DNA from 3 places in the Halomonas sp. hl-4 genome. Region 1 is predicted to be linked to each of the others. Evidence: riboswitches for the same ligand, from Rfam matches in the RefSeq annotation. Region 1 holds a riboswitch; each other region holds the start of a gene.
What was found. Region 1 has a riboswitch for thiamine pyrophosphate ahead of tenA (thiaminase II). Riboswitches for the same ligand answer to the same signal wherever they lie in the genome.
Positions count from the first base shown of each region.

Region 2: linked by a shared signal. The riboswitch ahead of thiM (hydroxyethylthiazole kinase) and the one ahead of tenA (thiaminase II) in region 1 are both predicted to bind thiamine pyrophosphate.
Region 3: linked by a shared signal. The riboswitch ahead of CPH17_RS07325 (sodium:solute symporter family transporter) and the one ahead of tenA (thiaminase II) in region 1 are both predicted to bind thiamine pyrophosphate.

Region 1 covers NZ_LT907845.1:3,935,553-3,941,341, forward strand. The annotation lists gene thiC (phosphomethylpyrimidine synthase ThiC) at 1-980, opposite strand, end outside; gene tenA (thiaminase II) at 1,012-1,695, opposite strand; TPP riboswitch at 1,784-1,940, opposite strand; gene CPH17_RS18390 (hypothetical protein) at 2,194-2,835, shown strand; gene CPH17_RS18400 (hypothetical protein) at 3,632-4,582, shown strand; gene CPH17_RS18405 (SDR family NAD(P)-dependent oxidoreductase) at 4,724-5,545, opposite strand; partial or broken gene CPH17_RS20320 (transposase) at 5,617-5,766, shown strand; gene CPH17_RS18410 (IS3 family transposase) at 5,733-5,789, shown strand, end outside.
Region 2 covers NZ_LT907845.1:2,876,075-2,881,863, forward strand. The annotation lists gene CPH17_RS13670 (DMT family transporter) at 1-458, shown strand, start outside; gene CPH17_RS13675 (DODA-type extradiol aromatic ring-opening family dioxygenase) at 466-1,203, opposite strand; gene CPH17_RS13680 (DoxX family protein) at 1,259-1,660, opposite strand; gene CPH17_RS13685 (LysR family transcriptional regulator) at 1,754-2,674, opposite strand; gene thiE (thiamine phosphate synthase) at 2,671-3,285, opposite strand; gene thiM (hydroxyethylthiazole kinase) at 3,275-4,084, opposite strand; TPP riboswitch at 4,108-4,204, opposite strand; gene CPH17_RS13700 (hypothetical protein) at 4,251-4,595, opposite strand; gene gloA (lactoylglutathione lyase) at 4,925-5,458, shown strand; gene CPH17_RS13710 (DUF6164 family protein) at 5,460-5,789, shown strand, end outside.
Region 3 covers NZ_LT907845.1:1,513,686-1,519,474, reverse strand. The annotation lists gene CPH17_RS07335 (CoA-acylating methylmalonate-semialdehyde dehydrogenase) at 1-746, shown strand, start outside; gene CPH17_RS07330 (hypothetical protein) at 821-1,513, opposite strand; TPP riboswitch at 1,727-1,829, shown strand; gene CPH17_RS07325 (sodium:solute symporter family transporter) at 1,819-3,213, shown strand; gene CPH17_RS07320 (diguanylate cyclase domain-containing protein) at 3,261-4,676, shown strand; gene CPH17_RS07315 (magnesium transporter CorA family protein) at 4,702-5,670, shown strand; gene CPH17_RS07310 (MFS transporter) at 5,644-5,789, opposite strand, start outside.

The DNA.
Region 1 (5,789 bases):
TCCACGCCCTGTTCGGCCTGCTCGATCAGGGTATCCCGGAACACTTCCCAGGTGAGGTCTTCGGCCACGCCTTTGACCTTTTCCAGCGCCTGATAGATGGGCACCGTGCCAATCGGCACTGGCGAGTTACGTAGAATCCACTCGCGGGTTTCGTGGATATTTTGCCCCGTGGAGAGATCCATGATGGTGTCTGCGCCCCAACGGATACCCCAGGTCATCTTGTCAACCTCTTCTTCAATGGAAGACGTCACCGCGGAGTTGCCCAGGTTGCCGTTGATCTTGACCAGGAAGTTGCGGCCAATAATCATCGGCTCGCTTTCCGGGTGGTTGATGTTATTGGGAATAATCGCCCGGCCACGAGCCACTTCATCGCGCACAAACTCGGGTGTGATCTCTTCTGGTAGGCTGGCGCCAAAGCTCTGACCTTTATGCTGGTGGCCCAGAATGCGCTCCACTTCTTCAGACCCTAACGCCTGGCGGCGCTGGTTTTCGCGAATGGCAATAAACTCCATTTCTGGGGTGATAATGCCCTGTCGCGCGTAATAAAGCTGAGTGACGTTTTTACCCGGCTTGGCCCGCCGTGGAGTGCGGGTTAAATCAAAGCGCAGCTGGGCAAGGGTGGGGTCGTTGGCGCGGCGGTTACCGTACTCGGAGGTGGGGCCGGTGAGAAACTCGGTGTCATCGCGTTCTTCAATCCAGGCCCGGCGTAGGGCGGGTAAGCCTTTGCGTAAATCGTTGTTAGCCTCTGGGTCGGTGTAGGGGCCGGAGGTGTCGTACACCAGCAGCGGCGGGTTCTCTTCATCAATGCCGGTGGTTTTGGTGGGCGACAGTGAAATTTCCCGGAACGGCACGCGAATATCGGGCCGCGAGCCTTCCACGTAAACCTTGCGCGAGCCGGGCAGCGGCGCAATGGCGGCGGCATCGACCTGGGCGGTTTCGGCTAAAAAGTGACTGGTTCTATTGTTGACGGACTTAGTCATTACGGTCTCCATAGGTTGTTGTGGTGCTGCATTAAGCTGTCAGGTCTTGGTCTATTAGCGCTAAACCCATCTGCCAGAAGTCGATTTCCAGGCGGGTGGCATCGCGGAAAATTTTGCTGAGTTCAGCAAAACGGGCGGGGGTGACATCGGCAAGGCGGGCGTTGAGCCATTCAAGCTCTGCGTGCATGGCGGCCTGAAACTCGTCGCCTTCGTACATGGCAATCCAGGCGTCATAGGGATTTTGCGCGCCGCGCAGCGTAGAAGGCTGGGCGTTTAGCCAGTTGGCGATTTCGCCGTAGCCCACCAGGCAGGGGGCCAGTGCCACGTGCAAATCCAGCAGGTCGCCACGGTTGCCGGTATCTAACACATAACGGGTATAGGCCAGCGTCGCCCTGGCTTCGGGAAGCTCAGCCAGTTCCTGCTCGGAAATGCCCCATTCCTGGCAAAAGCCCACATGCAGGCCCAACTCCACATCCACAATGGCTTTCAAGCCTTCATGGGCCTGTCGAAGATCGGCAAGGGTAGGGCTTTTATAGGCGGCCAGCGCGTAGGCACGGGCGAAGTGGATTAAAAACAGGTAATCCTGCTTTAAGTAGTGGCGAAACGACGCCTCAGGCAGCGTCGCCGTGCCCAACTGACACACAAAATCGTGCTCAATATAGGCGCGCCAATCGTCTTGGCAGGCGGTGGTGAGATCAGTAAAGCGGTAGCCCATGATGCCTCCGGTGATAATGATCCGGAAGGCAGGCGGGAGAGATCGAGGAAATGGCCCTAAAGGTGGCGTGCGATCGTGAGAGAGCTAGCCATGGCCATCGCTTGATCCCTACGCCGGTACCCGCGCCGCTCGCTATATGAGCAACGCATTAGCCGGATCAGGTTCAGCGGGACCAGCGCTTGGCAGCAAAAATGCTCGCCCTGCGCCATCTCAGCCGGATATCACCGGCACCCCGTCAAGCTGTTCGTTGGTGGAGTGTAGGAGGCGGGTGGGGGAGATGCAAGGGGGGCTGATTGGAGATGGATAATCGCACAAGCACGCGAATTTTAAATCTGCTTCAAAATTCACTTTGCCACCAGCAGAATCAATGGGGTAGAGTCAATTGGTGGCTGTAAAACCTCAATCAATGCGCCGTCGCGTTCATTGAGGTTTTGCAGCGGGGTGTAGATTTATTGTTAGGCTTAAAAAAACCGAACCATAGTTAAATTGGGGGCAGGTGTGAATAAGAAGATTACGGGACGTGGCGAGGGAGTTGTTAATGTACTTAAATCCGATTCAGTAGAAAAGTTAGGTGAAGATTATTTAGAATTTGGTATAGATACAGCTCTTGAATCGGGAGTGCTAAAAGACATACCTTTTGTTAGTTCAGTGGTGGGGCTGTTTAATGTTACCGGAACCATAAGAGATCAGATGCTAGCGACCAAAATAATAAAGTTTTTAAGCGAGATTTCGGAAATTTCGATTGACGAAAGAACGGAAATGATTGACAAGCTTAATGAGAATGATAAGTTTGCTGGTAAGCTGGGTGCAACTTTAATTGAAATCCTTGACAGAATGGAAAGTGAAGTAAAGCCTGAGCTTTCCGCTAGGTGTTTCGTTGCTTACGCAAAGGGCGAAATTTCCTTCACTGAGCTTCGTCATATGTTACATGCACTCGAGAGAGTTCCGACTTTTGAATTAGCAGCATTAGAAGAGTTCTCCAAAGCAGATATAAATGAGTCTTTAAAAATGGAAGAGCCTACATTGTTAGCTTTTGTAAATGCGGGCATAGGGCAAAATAATGGCGGTTTAGATGGAGGAGCTATTCTTCCCACTAAGCTTTGCAAACTATTTGTTAGCAGTGGTGCTGTTAAAGCCTAATATGTCTAACCGACAATGCCAGCCGAACAAACGCTTGCAGCCTGACGCCAAACAGTACGCGTTTTTTGCGTTACTCGCTGTGCTCAAACATTAACACAAAAACCGCTCCGTATTAGGCGCAGCTGAAGCGGGCGTCAGTACTTTGGGTCGAGTCTCTTGAGAAATGACGTGAATATGATTAGGGATGGATATTTTCTGTTCGATTCTGACCCAGAGGAGACTACGCTTGAGGTCGCCAAAAGAATTGGGCGCCCGATCAAAACCCCTGCTATGCCTTTGATTCAAACGCTGACACCACGAATCAAAGAAAATGAATACCCTAATACATACAGCGGTAATTTTGGTCTGAATGAGTTTCCGTTACATACGGACCTGGCGCATTGGTACATTCCCCCGAGGTATTTTCTTCTTCGGTGCGTGAAACCAACAAGTGAAGTGGTTACAAAGATCCTTGATCATCAGCAATTGTTGCAAGGGGAGTCTGAGGAAGCGTTAAGCCGGTCCCACTTTATGCCGAGGAAAAGATTAGATAGATCGGCCAACGTCCTAAAAATTGTCAACGGAGAGTTGTTTAGATGGGATTCAGTTTTTTTGAAGCCGGTCAATAGATCGGCTGAGGCATTAAAACAGCGAATTGAAGAACGGATAATTTCTAGGGCTCCTGAGTCAATTTGCCTTGATAAGCATGGAAAATGTTTACTTATTGATAATTGGAGAGTGCTTCATGGTAGGAGCGCTGTCGGAAGAAATTCGATGAACCGAATAGTTGAGCGAGTTTATTTAGAGGAGTTGAAACTTGACAGTACAAAGAACGGCCCATGAATGGTCCAAGGACGCGCTGTACTCGAAGGCGCAGCGTTACGCAGATATCATGTTAGATAAAAATCATTCTGATTGGGAGTTTGGGTTTTGGTCAGCGCTTACGCTTGAAATGCTGGTTCGAGCATCTATTGCGAATATTTCTCCAGCTTTGTTAGCTGATGGAAAAGATTGGAATAATGTCTTATATGCGGTAGGAGTCGACCCCAACCAACAAAAGTTCAATCCGAAATCTTCCGACATTTCAGACTTGCTTAAGCGTGCGGAGGGACTTTTCTCAAGTTTTACTAGAGAAATGCTTAATTTTAGTGTTGCACACATAAATAAGAGGAACAGCGAATTACACTCTGGCGCGCTTCCATTTGATGGTGTTGGGTCTTCATCATGGTTGCCTATGTTCTATTCTGTTTGCAAAGTGTTGGTTGAAGAAATTGGCGAGTCACTGGAGACTCTCGTTGGCGAAGATATCGCAGAAGAAGCAGAGCAACATATCCAGGCACTTGAGGACGAAAGTGCAAAATCCGTAAAAGGTACCATAAATGCCCACAAAACGATCTGGGAAGAAAAGCCAGAAGAAGAACGAGAAAAGCTATCTAAACAGGCGGAGCTGCTGTCAACTCGACATCTTGGGCATAGAGTAGCCTGTCCGGCATGTGGAAGTACCGCGCTCGTTCAAGGTAGGTCTACTGGCGCCCCTAAAACCACCGTTGATGAGGATGGGATCATTGAGAAACAAACAATGCTTCCCTCATCTTTCGAGTGTGTTGCCTGTGGCTTAAAAATAGCAGGCTACTCAAAGTTAGTTGCATGCGGACTTGGAAATACCTATGTGTCCACGAGCCATTATGATGCGGTTGAATACTTCGATATAGATATAGAATCCGAAGTGGAAAGCATGATGTGGGAAGATAACAATGAACCTTTTTGAGGTGCTAACAAAATGCTGTTGTCGGACACACCTTCGCTGCGCTGCGTTGTGCCGCAAAGGTGGGTAACGCTTGCTGGCCAGCTGCTCATTGCCTTACTAAGTGGAGATGGCCACAAAATCAATGACTCCGGTTCCATTGATTTAATTTCCGTTCGCGATATTAACCGACTGTTCGACCTCCATTTTGAGACGATTTACCTTATCGGTGGCCCACTCCTGTGCATCGTCACCAAAGACGAAACGGGCGGGTGGCTTGTTCGACATGCCGAGGGAGACGATTCGTTCTGCGAGAACGGCCGGGTCACCAGGCTGGTTATGATTGGCGGCCGCGATAAACGAGCGGAACTGCCGGGTCGCTTCTGCATAATCGGCAACGTCGATATCACCGTGCTCGGCTGATTTGTCGTCAAGGAAATCCGTATGCAGCATTCCCGGCTCAACCACCATTGATTTGATATTGAGGGGAGCCAGTTCCTGTGCGAATCCCTCGATCCAGCCCTCAACTGCAAATTTTGACGATGCGTAGATGGAGCCTCCCGGGTTGGCGAGCAGGCCGTTAACAGAGGAGATGGTAACAATGAGGCCTGACTGGCGTGCACGCATGTGTGGCACCACAGCACGGGTAACGTTCATCGTGCCGAAGACATTCACCTCGAACTGGCGCCGCACTTGTGCGCTACTGATCGTCTCGAACCAGCCGAGCTGTGCTTGGCCAGCGTTGTTGACCAACACGTCGATCGTGCCAACCAGTTCCACTGCCTCCTGTGCCACGGCGACAGCCGCATCTTCGTCCGTAATATCGAGTGCCAGCGCGTGTAGTCTGCTGTTTGATCCAAGTGCTTCCGTAACGTCGTTGGCAGACCGAGCCGTAGCGGTGACCGTTTCACCAGCAGCAAGCGCCGCACGGGCGATCTCCCTACCTAATCCACGGCTTGCGCCGGTGACGAGCCAGTTTCTAGCCATGAGGCGACGTCACCCCCTGATTGAGTAGCGCTACACTTTAGAGTCCGATCCTATGGGTAAGGAGATTGGACATGAAGAAGCGTTTCAGCGAAGAACAGATCATTGGCTTCTTGGCCGAAGCCGAAGCGGGACTGCCCATCAAAGAGCTATGCCGTCGGCACGGTTTCTCAGAAGCCAGTTACTATCTATGGCGGAGCAAGTTTGGCGGCATGAGCGTCCCCGATGCCAAGCGACTCAAAGAACT
Region 2 (5,789 bases), 1.1 Mb from region 1:
CCAGTGGCGATGCGTTTCAACTGGGTGCCTTAGCTTTGGTCGGAGCGGCACTATTCTATGCCTTGATGATGATTACCGCGCGCCGCTATGGGGGGCGCGAGCACCTTTGGGCAATGTTGTTTTACATGACCTGTGTGCCCTTGGTGGTGACCGGGCTGACATTGCCGTGGGTGTGGCAGACGCCGCAGCCATGGCACTGGGTCGGTTTTTTGGCTTCAGGCGTGTTGGGCGTGGCGGCCACCGCCTTTATCACCTTGGCGTTTCGCTTTACGCCAGCGGCGATAGCCGCCCCGTTCGATTACACCGCCATGCTGTGGGCTGTGCTGCTCGGCTGGTGGTTCTGGGGGGAGCTACCCGACCTGTGGGTATGGGTCGGCAGTGCGTTGATTATGGCCAGCGGCCTGGCGATTGCCTACCACGACCGACGCACGACCCTGAAACGTCGTCCAACCGCCTAGCCTGGGCCTAAGCGAACTGGTAGACATCCATGGCGAGAACGCCATGCTCTACGCTATGGTGCAGCTGTGTGGCTTCGCCACCGGCGCCCATGGCCACCAGCAGCGGCTGGAAGTGCTCAGGCGTCGGGTGATTTTGCCGGGCATGGGGTGCGCTTTCCCAGTCGAGCAGGGCTTCCCGGTCGCCGTTGCTGAGGCGCGCGTTGACCCACTGGGCAAAGGCATCCACCCAGAGCGGCATGGGGCTGTCCGGCGGCATGATTTCATACAGGTTGTGGGTCAGGCTGCCCGAGCCGATTACCAGGATGCCCTCATCGCGCAGCGCCGATAGCTGTTCACCCAGCGTCACGAGCGCTGCATTGCTCCAGCGTACGGGAAGCGACAGCGACACAACCGGCACATTGGCGTCAGGAAACATCAACGAAAGGGGCACCCAGGCGCCGTGATCCAGGCCGCGTTCGACCCGCTCGGCGTCGAGCAGCCTGGCCAGTCGCTCTGCCAGCTCAGGGTCGCCGGGAGCTGGATACCGACAGTCGAAAAGCGCCTGAGGGAAGCCGCCAAAATCATGAATCGTCTCCGGCTTGGCGCTGACGCTGACTTTGAGCGCGGTGCTCTCCCAATGGGCCGACACCACGATCACTGCCTTGGGGGAAAGCCGCTTGCCCAGCCCGCGCAGAAACGCGTGGGCTGGCGTCTTATTCAGGGCCAGCATGGGCGAACCATGGGAAATAAACAGGCTAGGTAACATGGGGAAACTCCATCGTGGGCCGACACCAGCAACCAGGCCAGTGCCAGCGTCAAGCTTATGCCAATCGGCGGTTCAACACCCAGCTGCCACTGCCCAGGCCTGCCTGAACGAGCAGCGCAATCGCCCAGAATACCGGAAACTCCCAGCCACCGCCGGGGTTGGAGAACACCCAGCCATTGCCAAGGTGTGCCCAGGCAGCGCCGAGCAGTACCGGCACCAGGGCCAGGCTCACCCAACGGGTATACACGCCGAGCACCAGGGCGATGCCGCCGCCCACTTCAGCAGCGATGGTCAAATAGGCCATGAAACCGGGTAAACCCAGCGACTCGAAGTAGGCAACGGTGCCGGGTAGGGTGAATACAAAAACTTTCATCAGGCCGTGGGCCAGGGCCATCACGCCCAGGCTGATGCGCAGCAGGGCAGTGGTGTGACGGGGTAGGGAAGACGAAGGGGTCATGGCGGTCTCTCTCGTGGTAGTAGGCATCACGCGGGATGCGATGGCACCACTATACGACCGCGCGGGAGCTCGATAATCCCTTGGCCAAGCACTTCACTGTTGCGCAACAGGCGACAATCCCATTTCCGTTTCCCACGACGGCGGGTCGCCCCAGGCGTCCGCGAGTATATCAATGAAACGCGCCACCTTGGCGGGCAGGTGGCGCCGGGCGGGATACAGAGCGTGAATCTCCAACAGCGTTGGTGGCGCCTTCAAGAGAATGGGCACCAACCGCCCGCTGGCGATGCTCTCGGGCAGCAGAAAGCTAGGCTGCTGGGCAATTCCCAGGCCTGCCTCGGCGGCCTGGGTCAGCATATCGCCGTTGTTGCTCTCAAGCGGCCCCGAGACGGCCAGCGTTTGTTTGCCGACGTACCAGTGGCCGCTGTTCTGGCCGCTGCGATAGCGCAGGCAGCGGTGCTGCGAGAGGTCTTCAATACGCGCTGGCGTGCCGTGCTGCGCCAGGTACTCAGGTGAGGCGCAAAACACCAGCTGACAGCGGGTAAGGCGCTTTGCAATCAGGCTGGAGTCGGGCAGGCTGCCAATCCGGATGGCCAGATCGTAGCCTTCTTCCAGCAGGTCTACCCGGCGATCGTTCAGGTCCAGGCGGATGTCGAGGCCGGGGTGCGCCTGCATGAACCGGGCGACCTGTGGTGCGAGGTAGCGTGTGCCGAAACTCATGGGGCCGTTGATGCGCAGCCGCCCGCTGACGGTACAGGTGCCGCTGCTCACTTCAGCGGCGGCTTCTTCCAGAGCAAGCAAGATACCCTGCGCCCGGGCCAGGTAACGCTCGCCGGCCTCGGTAAGATGCAGCCGCCGCGTGGTGCGCTGAATCAATCGGGCGCCCAGCGCTTCTTCCAGTGCCATTACCTGTCGAGATACCCGCGTTCGTGAGAGATCGAGCGCTTCAGCGGCGCGGGTGTAGCTACCCAGCTCGGCGACTTTGACGAAAGCCGTGATGTCATCAAGGCGATTCATTGGTCGCTAAACGCCAGCGCCGCCTGGCGTGGATCAGGCTGACCGCAGATCGCCGATATGACCGCCAGCCCATGGGCACCGGCGCGCCGCACGGCGCTTGAGTGGCTGGCATTGAGCCCGCCGATGGCCACACTGGGTAGCGGGCAGGCATTGACCAGGGAGGCGAGCCCGCCAAAACCAATCGGCTGGGCGTGATCTTGTTTGCTGGGCGTGGCAAACACCGGCCCGATGCCCACGTAATCAAGCAGGTCGGTGGGTACTGCCTGAAGCTGCTCCACTGTGTTGATCGAAAGTCCCAGTATGGCCTCCGGCCCCATTGCCAGGCGTGCCTGGTGCACGGCCGTATCGCTTTGCCCGACGTGCAGTCCATCCGCCTGGCTTGCCAATGCCACCTCGAGGCGGTCATTAATAATCAGTGGCACCCCGCTACCCGCCAGCACGGCTTTCAAGCGCCGTGCCTGGTCGATCATGTCGGCGTCACTGGCATGCTTGTCGCGTAGTTGTACAATGCTAACGCCGCCGCTGACGGCTTCGCGGACGGTGTTCTCAAGCCCATGGCGCTGACACAGCGTTGCATCGGTGACCAAATAGAGCGACAGATCAAGCAGCATGCGACACCTCCCGCTGGGCGAACTGGCTGAGCTCGTCCGGGGTGAGTTGGTACAGTGCATCCAAGAAGGCAACGTAAAAACTTCCCGGCCCCTTAGTTATAGCCCCTGCGCGTTGACCGGCCAGGGCAAAGCACGCCATTGCTGCACTGCTGGCGTCCAGCGGCGCGTCGGGGGTTGCTGCGACAAACGCCGCCACCAAGGCGCTAAGCCCACAGCCTAGCGTTGTAACTCGGGGCATCATTGGGTGGCCGCCGTTGATGATGTAGCACTTGTCGCCATCGGTAATCACGTCCCGCTCCCCGGTCATGGCGACCACACAGCGATACTGCTCGGCTAGAGCCATGGCGGCTGCCAGGGCATCCTCGGTAGCGGCGGTCGCATCGACGCCGCGGCCCTGGTGGTTTAATCCATTGAGCGCAAGTATTTCGGAGGCATTAGCGCGAATAACGCTGGGTTGGTGGGTCAATAGTGCTGTGCAGACGGTCTGGCGATAGCCGGTGGCACCAACGGCCACTGGGTCTAGAACCCAAGGAACGCTACAGGCATTCGCGGTCTTTGCGGCGATAAGCATGGCATCGGCCCAAGGAGCTGAAAGGGTTCCGATATTAATCGAGAGCGCACCAGCTAGCTGGGTAAACTCTGCCACCTCTTCTTGGGCATGTAGCATGGCGGGGGAGGCGCCAGCGGCAAGCAACACATTGGCGCTGCTGTTCATCGCCACATAGTTGGTAATGCAATGGACTAGCGGAGTGCTAGCATGAAGTTTTGCGAGGGAGTCACCAAGTGGGGGTAGCGTCATAGCATCCTCCCGACGGGGGAGGTGGCAAGCGCGCCACGACTCCCTACGCCGGTATTAGCCGGTTCAGGTTATAAGGGTGCGTCTCAGCCCGTTCTGTCACGAGCGCCCCTGTCGTGTTGATACTATCTTCGTGTTGAGCCGGTCTGTAAAGCCCTGGCAGCGGCATCTAGCGAAACGAGATGCGTGTTCCGTAGGTGAGCATTTCATCAGGTGTCATGGCTTTTCCCTCAACGCCAATCATTTCGTCGCCGCATTGATCAGCAAACGTCAGGATGCCGTGGGTTAAGCCTAATTCACCCAGCGTATCGCGGATTTCGCCAGTGCCCAGGAAAGTGCTGACGTGTCCTTCGGCATTGGATAAATCGGAGACACCGTTGGCATGGTGAAAACGGACTTTATAGATACCGTCCATGGATTCCACTTCCACAATTGGCGAAAAACCGTTGCGGAGCGCTTGGGAAAGCTGCTTCAACGTGATGTGATCGCCAAGGGTCATATCAATCGAGGTCATTACCGGCTCCTGATGGACGCGCTCAGCTAGATATTACCTAGCGTCTTGTATAACGACATAATTAAAGCGTAGGACGTTTGCATAGGAATTCCAGAGCAAGACGCGTTAGAAGCCGGCTTTGGGGCGTGGTAGCACGGGGTGGGCGGTGCACTCAGTACATTGAGCTCGAGGGACATAAGGCCTCTTGTCCAGGGTTGGTAATTTGTCAGATTGCCCTCATGATGAAGCGATAGACACCGAAATTGGGCAATCATAAGGGTAAGTAGAGACATTGTGCAGAGTCTCTAAAGGCTTATACAAAGTAACCGATACGTCAAAGGAGATAGCGCATGCCGTTTCAAGGTGAACAGCATCCAGGAGTGAAACCTGCCCCTAAGCAGACCCAAGGCTTCCGCCTGAACCACACCATGTTGCGGGTCAAGGACCCCAAGCAGGCGCTGTCGTTTTATTCCCGGGTGTTTGGCATGCAGGTGATGCGTCGGCTCGATTTCGAGGAAATGCAGTTCTCGCTTTACTTCCTTGCGAACCTCGAAGGCGGCGAAGACGTACCCGAAGAGACAAAGGCGCGCACCGCCTGGACGTTTAGCCAGAAGGGTCTTCTAGAGCTGACCCACAACTGGGGAACAGAAAACCAGGACGACTTTGCCTACCACGATGGCAACGCCGAACCGCAAGGCTTTGGTCATATTTGCTTTAGCGTACCCGATTTAGTCGCAGCACAGGCATGGTTCGACGAGCACGACGTGACGTTTGTCAAACGGGCCGATCAGGGCAAAATGAAGGATGTAATTTTCGTCAAAGACCCGGATGGCTACTGGATCGAAGTGATCCAAGCGGACCTGATGGCCGGTAAGGGCGAATAGCATGGCACATCTGCTTTTCCGCCTGCGCCACGTAACCGACGAAGAGGCCATGGAAGTGCGTCAGTTACTCGATGCCCACGGCATGGATATCTACGAGACGCAGGCGGGCTTCTTTCGGCTGGGTGTCGATGCGATTTGGCTGCGTGATAAACGCCAGCTTGAGGATGCCCAGGCGCTGCTGGCCGAGTACCAAACCGAGCGCCAGACGCGCGCCAGGCAGGAACATCATGACGCGCTAGCGCGCGGCGATGCGCCAACCCTATGGCAGCGCTTCACCGCCCACCCCGTGCAAGTCACGCTGGTGGGCGTGGCCATCGTCATGCTGATCGCG
Region 3 (5,789 bases), 1.8 Mb from region 1:
CTAAGAACCATTGCGTGGTGATGCCTGATGCCAACCGCAGCCAGGCGATTGATAGCCTGCTGGGCTCTGCTTTTGGTGCCGCCGGGCAGCGCTGTATGGCCAACTCAGTGGTGGTATTGGTGGGTGAAGCCCGCGAATGGCTGAATGACATTGTCGATGGTGCCCGCAGTATGAAAGTTGGCCCCGGTACCCAGCGCGATGCGGATTTGGGGCCGCTGGTATCTCCCCAAGCCAAAGAGCGGGTCGAGCGGTTAATTACCGCAGGAGAAAAAGAAGGCGCCAAGTTAATGGTCGACGGTCGAGGCTGTTCTGTGGACGGCTATCCGCAGGGTAATTTCGTAGGGCCGACACTGTTTGCCGACGTGACCGCAGAGATGACCGTCTACCGCGAGGAAATCTTTGGGCCAGTGCTCTGCGTGGTGAGCGTGGAAACCCTGGACGACGCCATCGCGTTCATCAACGCCAACCCCAACGGCAACGGTACCTCAATCTTTACCAACTCCGGCTGGGTCGCGCGGCGCTTTGAAACCGATATCGACGTAGGGCAAATTGGTATTAACGTGCCGATTCCCGTGCCGGTCGCCTATTTCAGCTTTACCGGCTCGCGTGGGTCGAAGTTGGGTGACCTGGGGCCGAACGGCAAGCAGGCGATTGCCTTCTGGACACAAACTAAAACCGTGACCGCACGCTGGTTCGAACCGGAGAATGTCTCCAGCGGTATTAACAGCACGATTTCACTTAGCTAACGTCACTTGCCTCCTTCCCCTCTGCTTTAGCTGAGGGGAAGGAGGCAGTGTGAGTCTTAAACCTCAGGCAACGGCTAAAAATCGTGAAACAACGGCAGGCTTTCTTCCAGCAGTTGCTCAATGGGATCAAGCTGACTTTCGTGCAGAACCAGTAATGACGGCTCTTCGATAAAGTGCTTGCCAGTCGGCACCAATAGCGCAAACTCTCCCTCTTCAAGATGAAACTCGTGAATCTCGCGCAGTCCATAAGGTGTGTAGCATTGCGCGCAGCGATACGCTTCGTCCTCGCCGTATACTAAACGGTGGTACATTTTAAACAGCGTATAGAGTGCTAAACCGCCTTCGAAGGCGGGCCAGCGCGCTGGAATCGTGCGCGTCTCTTCGTTTAATGTTTGGCCATCCGCCTCAGCATTGGCGATCGCATCGCTAAGCGGGGACGCCAGCAGGGCGTCGTTATCGGTGGGAAATGCAGCGTTAGTTTTGGAGGCTTGCTGAAAGTCGTTTACCACGCGTTTGAAGTCGGCGACGTTATGAATGGCATAGTCCACATGCTGTAAATCCTCCGGCTCGAAGCTGCCGTTTTCCCAGCCATGAATGACGCGTAGCGTCATCAAGCCGCGCGCCATGGGGCGTGCCAACAGCAAATACAGCATAATGTGAAGGTGTAGCTGTCGTTCGTCGGTATCGTTTTCAAACGCCTTGTAAGGGTCTGCAAACAGTTCGTGTAGCCTGCCCGGCGTATGTTCCTTGGCTTCTGTGTAGCGCATAAACGTTTCCCTTCTCTAGCGAACCGTTTCGCGATTGGCGCACGGTCTTTATCATGTTATTGGGTTACTTACTGAGTATGGCGAGCGGTTGTCAAGATTGAAAGACCTTGTGACGTGAAACGCCGTTTGCCTGCGCGTTATGGCATACTCATGGTGCTTTACGCTGACGCGTTTATCGTTGAGGATAGCGTCCGTTTAGATAATTCTTTCACTTATTGTCGCCAGGGGAGCCCCCAAGGGCTGAGAGTGCGCTTAGCGCTTACCCTGGAACCTGATCCGGATCATACCGGCGGAGGAAGTGCGACATGCCGTACCTAACATCAGCCGTGCTAGCCGCGGCACTCGGTGGTTTTATCCTGCTTGGTCTGCGCGCGCGCTGGGCCGATGGCACGGTCGATGACTATATCACGGCACGTAATTCACAGTCCGGGGCATCTCTTGGGCTGTCGTTTCTCGCGTCCGGCATGGGGGCGTGGATTCTGTTTGCGCCGCCGGAAATCGGTGCGTTTGTGGGGCCTGTGGCGCTGACCGGTTATGCCCTCGGTTCGGCGCTGCCGTTTATCGTATTAGGCCTTTATGGACCCGCTATTCGCCGGGCGTTGCCGGAAGGCAGAAGCATCGCTGAGTTCGCCCAGGCATGCTTTGGTACAAACGTGCGGCGCTGGGTTTCGCTGGTCTCAGTGGCCTATATGGCCTGCTTTTTAGCCGCAGAGCTGACGGCCATTGGCGCGATTACCGCTTTGCTTTCCGATGTGCCGCCCGCCCTGGTGGTACTTGGCGTTGCCTTGAGTACGCTTGCCTATACCGTGCTCGGAGGACTGCGGGCAAGCCTTGCCACCGATCGCTGGCAAGCTTGGCTGCTGGTCGCTTTGTTGCTTATCGTCAGCAGCGTGGCGTACACACACCTGCCCGATATGCCCACGATGTCGTCGATGCCGAAGGTGCCGTTAAGCGACGCGCTGAGCGTGGCGCTAACATTGGTGATCGCCGTCACCGCAGCCAATCTGTTTCACCAGGGTTACTGGCAGCGGGTATGGGCCGCGCAGGATTCACAAAGCCTTGGTCGTGGTGCGTGGTTGGGTGGCGGTATGACCATCGCCGTAGTGATGGTGATTGGCGGCTTGGGGATGCTTGCCGCGATCAGCGGGGTTGAGTTGGGTGATCCGCCGATGCCGTTTTTCGCTTTACTGGGTAACGCACCCTCTTGGCTTGCACTATTGGCTCTCGTGCTAGCGGTGACGCTGGTGGCATCGAGCGTGGATACTCTGCAAAATGCGATTGCCTCGTTGTTGGTGTCTCAGCATCAGCAGCAGGGCAGATCACTAACCACCGCCCGTTGGCTGACCGTTGCCTTGATGGTGCCGGTGGTTATCATCGCACTACAAGGGCTCTCGGTACTGCGGCTGTTTTTAGTCGCCGACCTACTGTGCGCCGCGATTGTCGTGCCGGTACTGCTGGGGCTATGGCAGCGTATGACAACTGCCGCCGCTATCGGCGGCGGCATCGCTGGATTATTAGGCGCCGTTTTACCCGGCTGGGTCACGACCAGTAGCTTGGAAGCAGGGCTGCTAGCTGCCACTTTCCCCAATGGCATTCCTACGCTTGGGCCTTTTTTGGGGGCGCTATTGGCTTCCTCATTGGTAAGCGTCAGTTGGGCAAAGTTGGCCGGTAACCGTGCGCCTTGGGCAAAGCATGGCTGATCACGTTATGATGGTAGGCTACCGTCTACCATCATGGGTGACAGTTAATGAACTTCCCTATTCTGCCCGATGAAGAGGCTCGTCTGGCAGCCCTTTACGAATTGGCGCTGCTGGATACGCCGGAAGAACCCGCGTTTGATCGGGTGACGCGGCTGGTTACCCAGTTACTGAATGTGCCTACCTCGACCGTCACGCTGATTGACGCGAAACGCCAATGGATTAAATCGCGGGTAGGAACAGAACTTAGTGAAACCTCCCGCGACGTGGCATTTTGCGCTTACACGATTGCGGAAACCGCACCGCTGGTGGTTGAAGATGCCCGTGAAGACCCGCGCTTTGCTGATAACCCGCTGGTGACGCAAGCCGATGGCGTACGTTTTTACGCGGGCATCCCGCTACGTACGTCAAAGGGGCTGGCACTAGGATCGCTGTGTGCCGTGGATACCCGGCCGCGACGACTTAGCGAAGCCCAGCTCGACGCCTTGAAAGACCTGGGGGCGATTGTTACCGACGAAATCCACCTGCGCGAACGGTTCTTATTTGAAAAGCACCGCCGGGAGGCGTCGCAGGCCTCGCTTGAAGCACTGCACCTTGATCTCGAAAACCAGATTGAACGACGCACTCGAGAGCTGAATCTGGTGATCGAGTCGGCCTATGATGCCTACGTCAGTATTGATGACAACGATATTGTTTTAGATTGGAATAGCGCCGCAGCGACGATGTTTGGTTGGTCGCGTAAAGAAGCGTTGGCGCGGCCTATTCAGCAGCTGGTCTTTCCTGACGGGGTGCCTGAAGGCGATCATAAAACGCCCGTTACCTATTACGCCGCCTGTCGTGACGGAAGCCCATTACCGGTAGAAATACGCATCAAGGCGCTCGATATTGATGGGAAAAGTCTTCGCAGCTTGTTTCTGCACGATGTCACCGAACGCCTTCAATTGGAGCGCTTGCGCGACCAGCAGGCTCGCGAAGATGTCTTAACCCTGCTGCCCAATCGGCGCGCGCTGGATGAGCGGTTGCCAGAGGCCATGGCGCGTACCCGACGCCAGCAAACCGCGCTTGCTGTGTTGTTTATGGATTTGGATGGTTTTAAAGCCGTTAATGACCTCCACGGCCATAGCGCTGGTGACGGGCTGCTACGTGAGGTTGCCAAGCGCCTCACCGAGGGTGTGCGTGAGACCGACTATGTGGCTCGCTGGGCAGGGGATGAATTTGTTGTATTGCTGGAAAGCGTCGCGTCCGAGGCGGCCGAACGGATTGCCCGGCAGCTCGTCGAAACAATAGAAAAGCCCATTCGACTGGCGGATGTCGAGGTGGACGTTAGCGCCAGTATTGGTGTCGCGCTCTACAAGCCCGGTGTAGATGAAACGGCCCAGGAACTGCTCAAGCGCGCTGATGTGGCGATGTATAACGCCAAGCATAATGGCAAAGCACAGGTCTGCATGGCCGACGCGCCCGCGTAACCCTATTCAAATGCCAAGGACGGACATGATTCGTACACTGTTAACCACTCCCGAGGGGGATATACACGAAGGTGGTGAACCGCTTATCGAGCTATGGCGGCAAACGCCGGGTAGCCATATTTGGGTGGACATGCAAGGTGAAAGTCAAGCCAGTGAGCGGCGCCTTTTAGAAGGCTTCGAATGCCATCCAATGGCCATCCAAGATGCTCACAAAGAGCGCCATCCACCGAAAATCGAAGAATTCGAGCACCACACGCTGATCATTTATCGCGGCATCTCGTCGTTTGATGCCCAGTTGAACTTCGTCCCCCAGCAAGTGTGTTTTTTTATCGGTGAACGCTTCCTGTTGACCCTGCATCCAGGGGAGGCATTAAGCATTGAGCGCTTGTTTAACGAACAAGGGCGCGCACTGCTGGCGCATTCGCCCGAGCATGTGGCGCTCAGGGTGATGTACTTGTCGGCCGGGTTTTATATCGACAGCCTGCTGGAATTTGAAGTTGAACTCAGCGACCTGGAAGATGAGTTGCTGGAAAACGGTAACGATGTGCTGATGCGTAAAATCATCGCCTACCGGTCGCGGTTGGTAAAAATGCGCCGAATCTTCAGCTATCACAAAGGCATCACCCAAGAGCTAACCGCCTACGACTACGCTCATCTACCCCGCGAAGAGAGCGAAACCCGACACGCGATTACTGATGTAGAAGAACGCTTTGAGCGGCTTTATACCCTAACGCAAATGTACTATGACATTTGCGGCGACTTGGTGAATGGCTACATTTCAATTTCATCACACCAGCTCAATATCACCATGCGGGTGCTCACGGTGATTACCGCCATCTTTGTGCCGCTCACGTTTATTGTCGGCGTCTACGGCATGAATTTCGAATATATTCCGGAGCTTGGCTATCGCTACGGCTATTTCTTTGTTTGGGGCGTAATGCTGGGTATCGGCGGCATGCTGATCTGGCTATTCAAGCGCAAGCACTGGTTTTGAGGCTAACCAGCGCAAGCGCAGGGCCAACGCCAACAGGCCAATACTCAGTAGTAAAAGAAGCCCGCCTAGTAGCGGTGGAAAGGCCTGTGCGCCAAATCGATCCAATAGCGGGCCCGTGA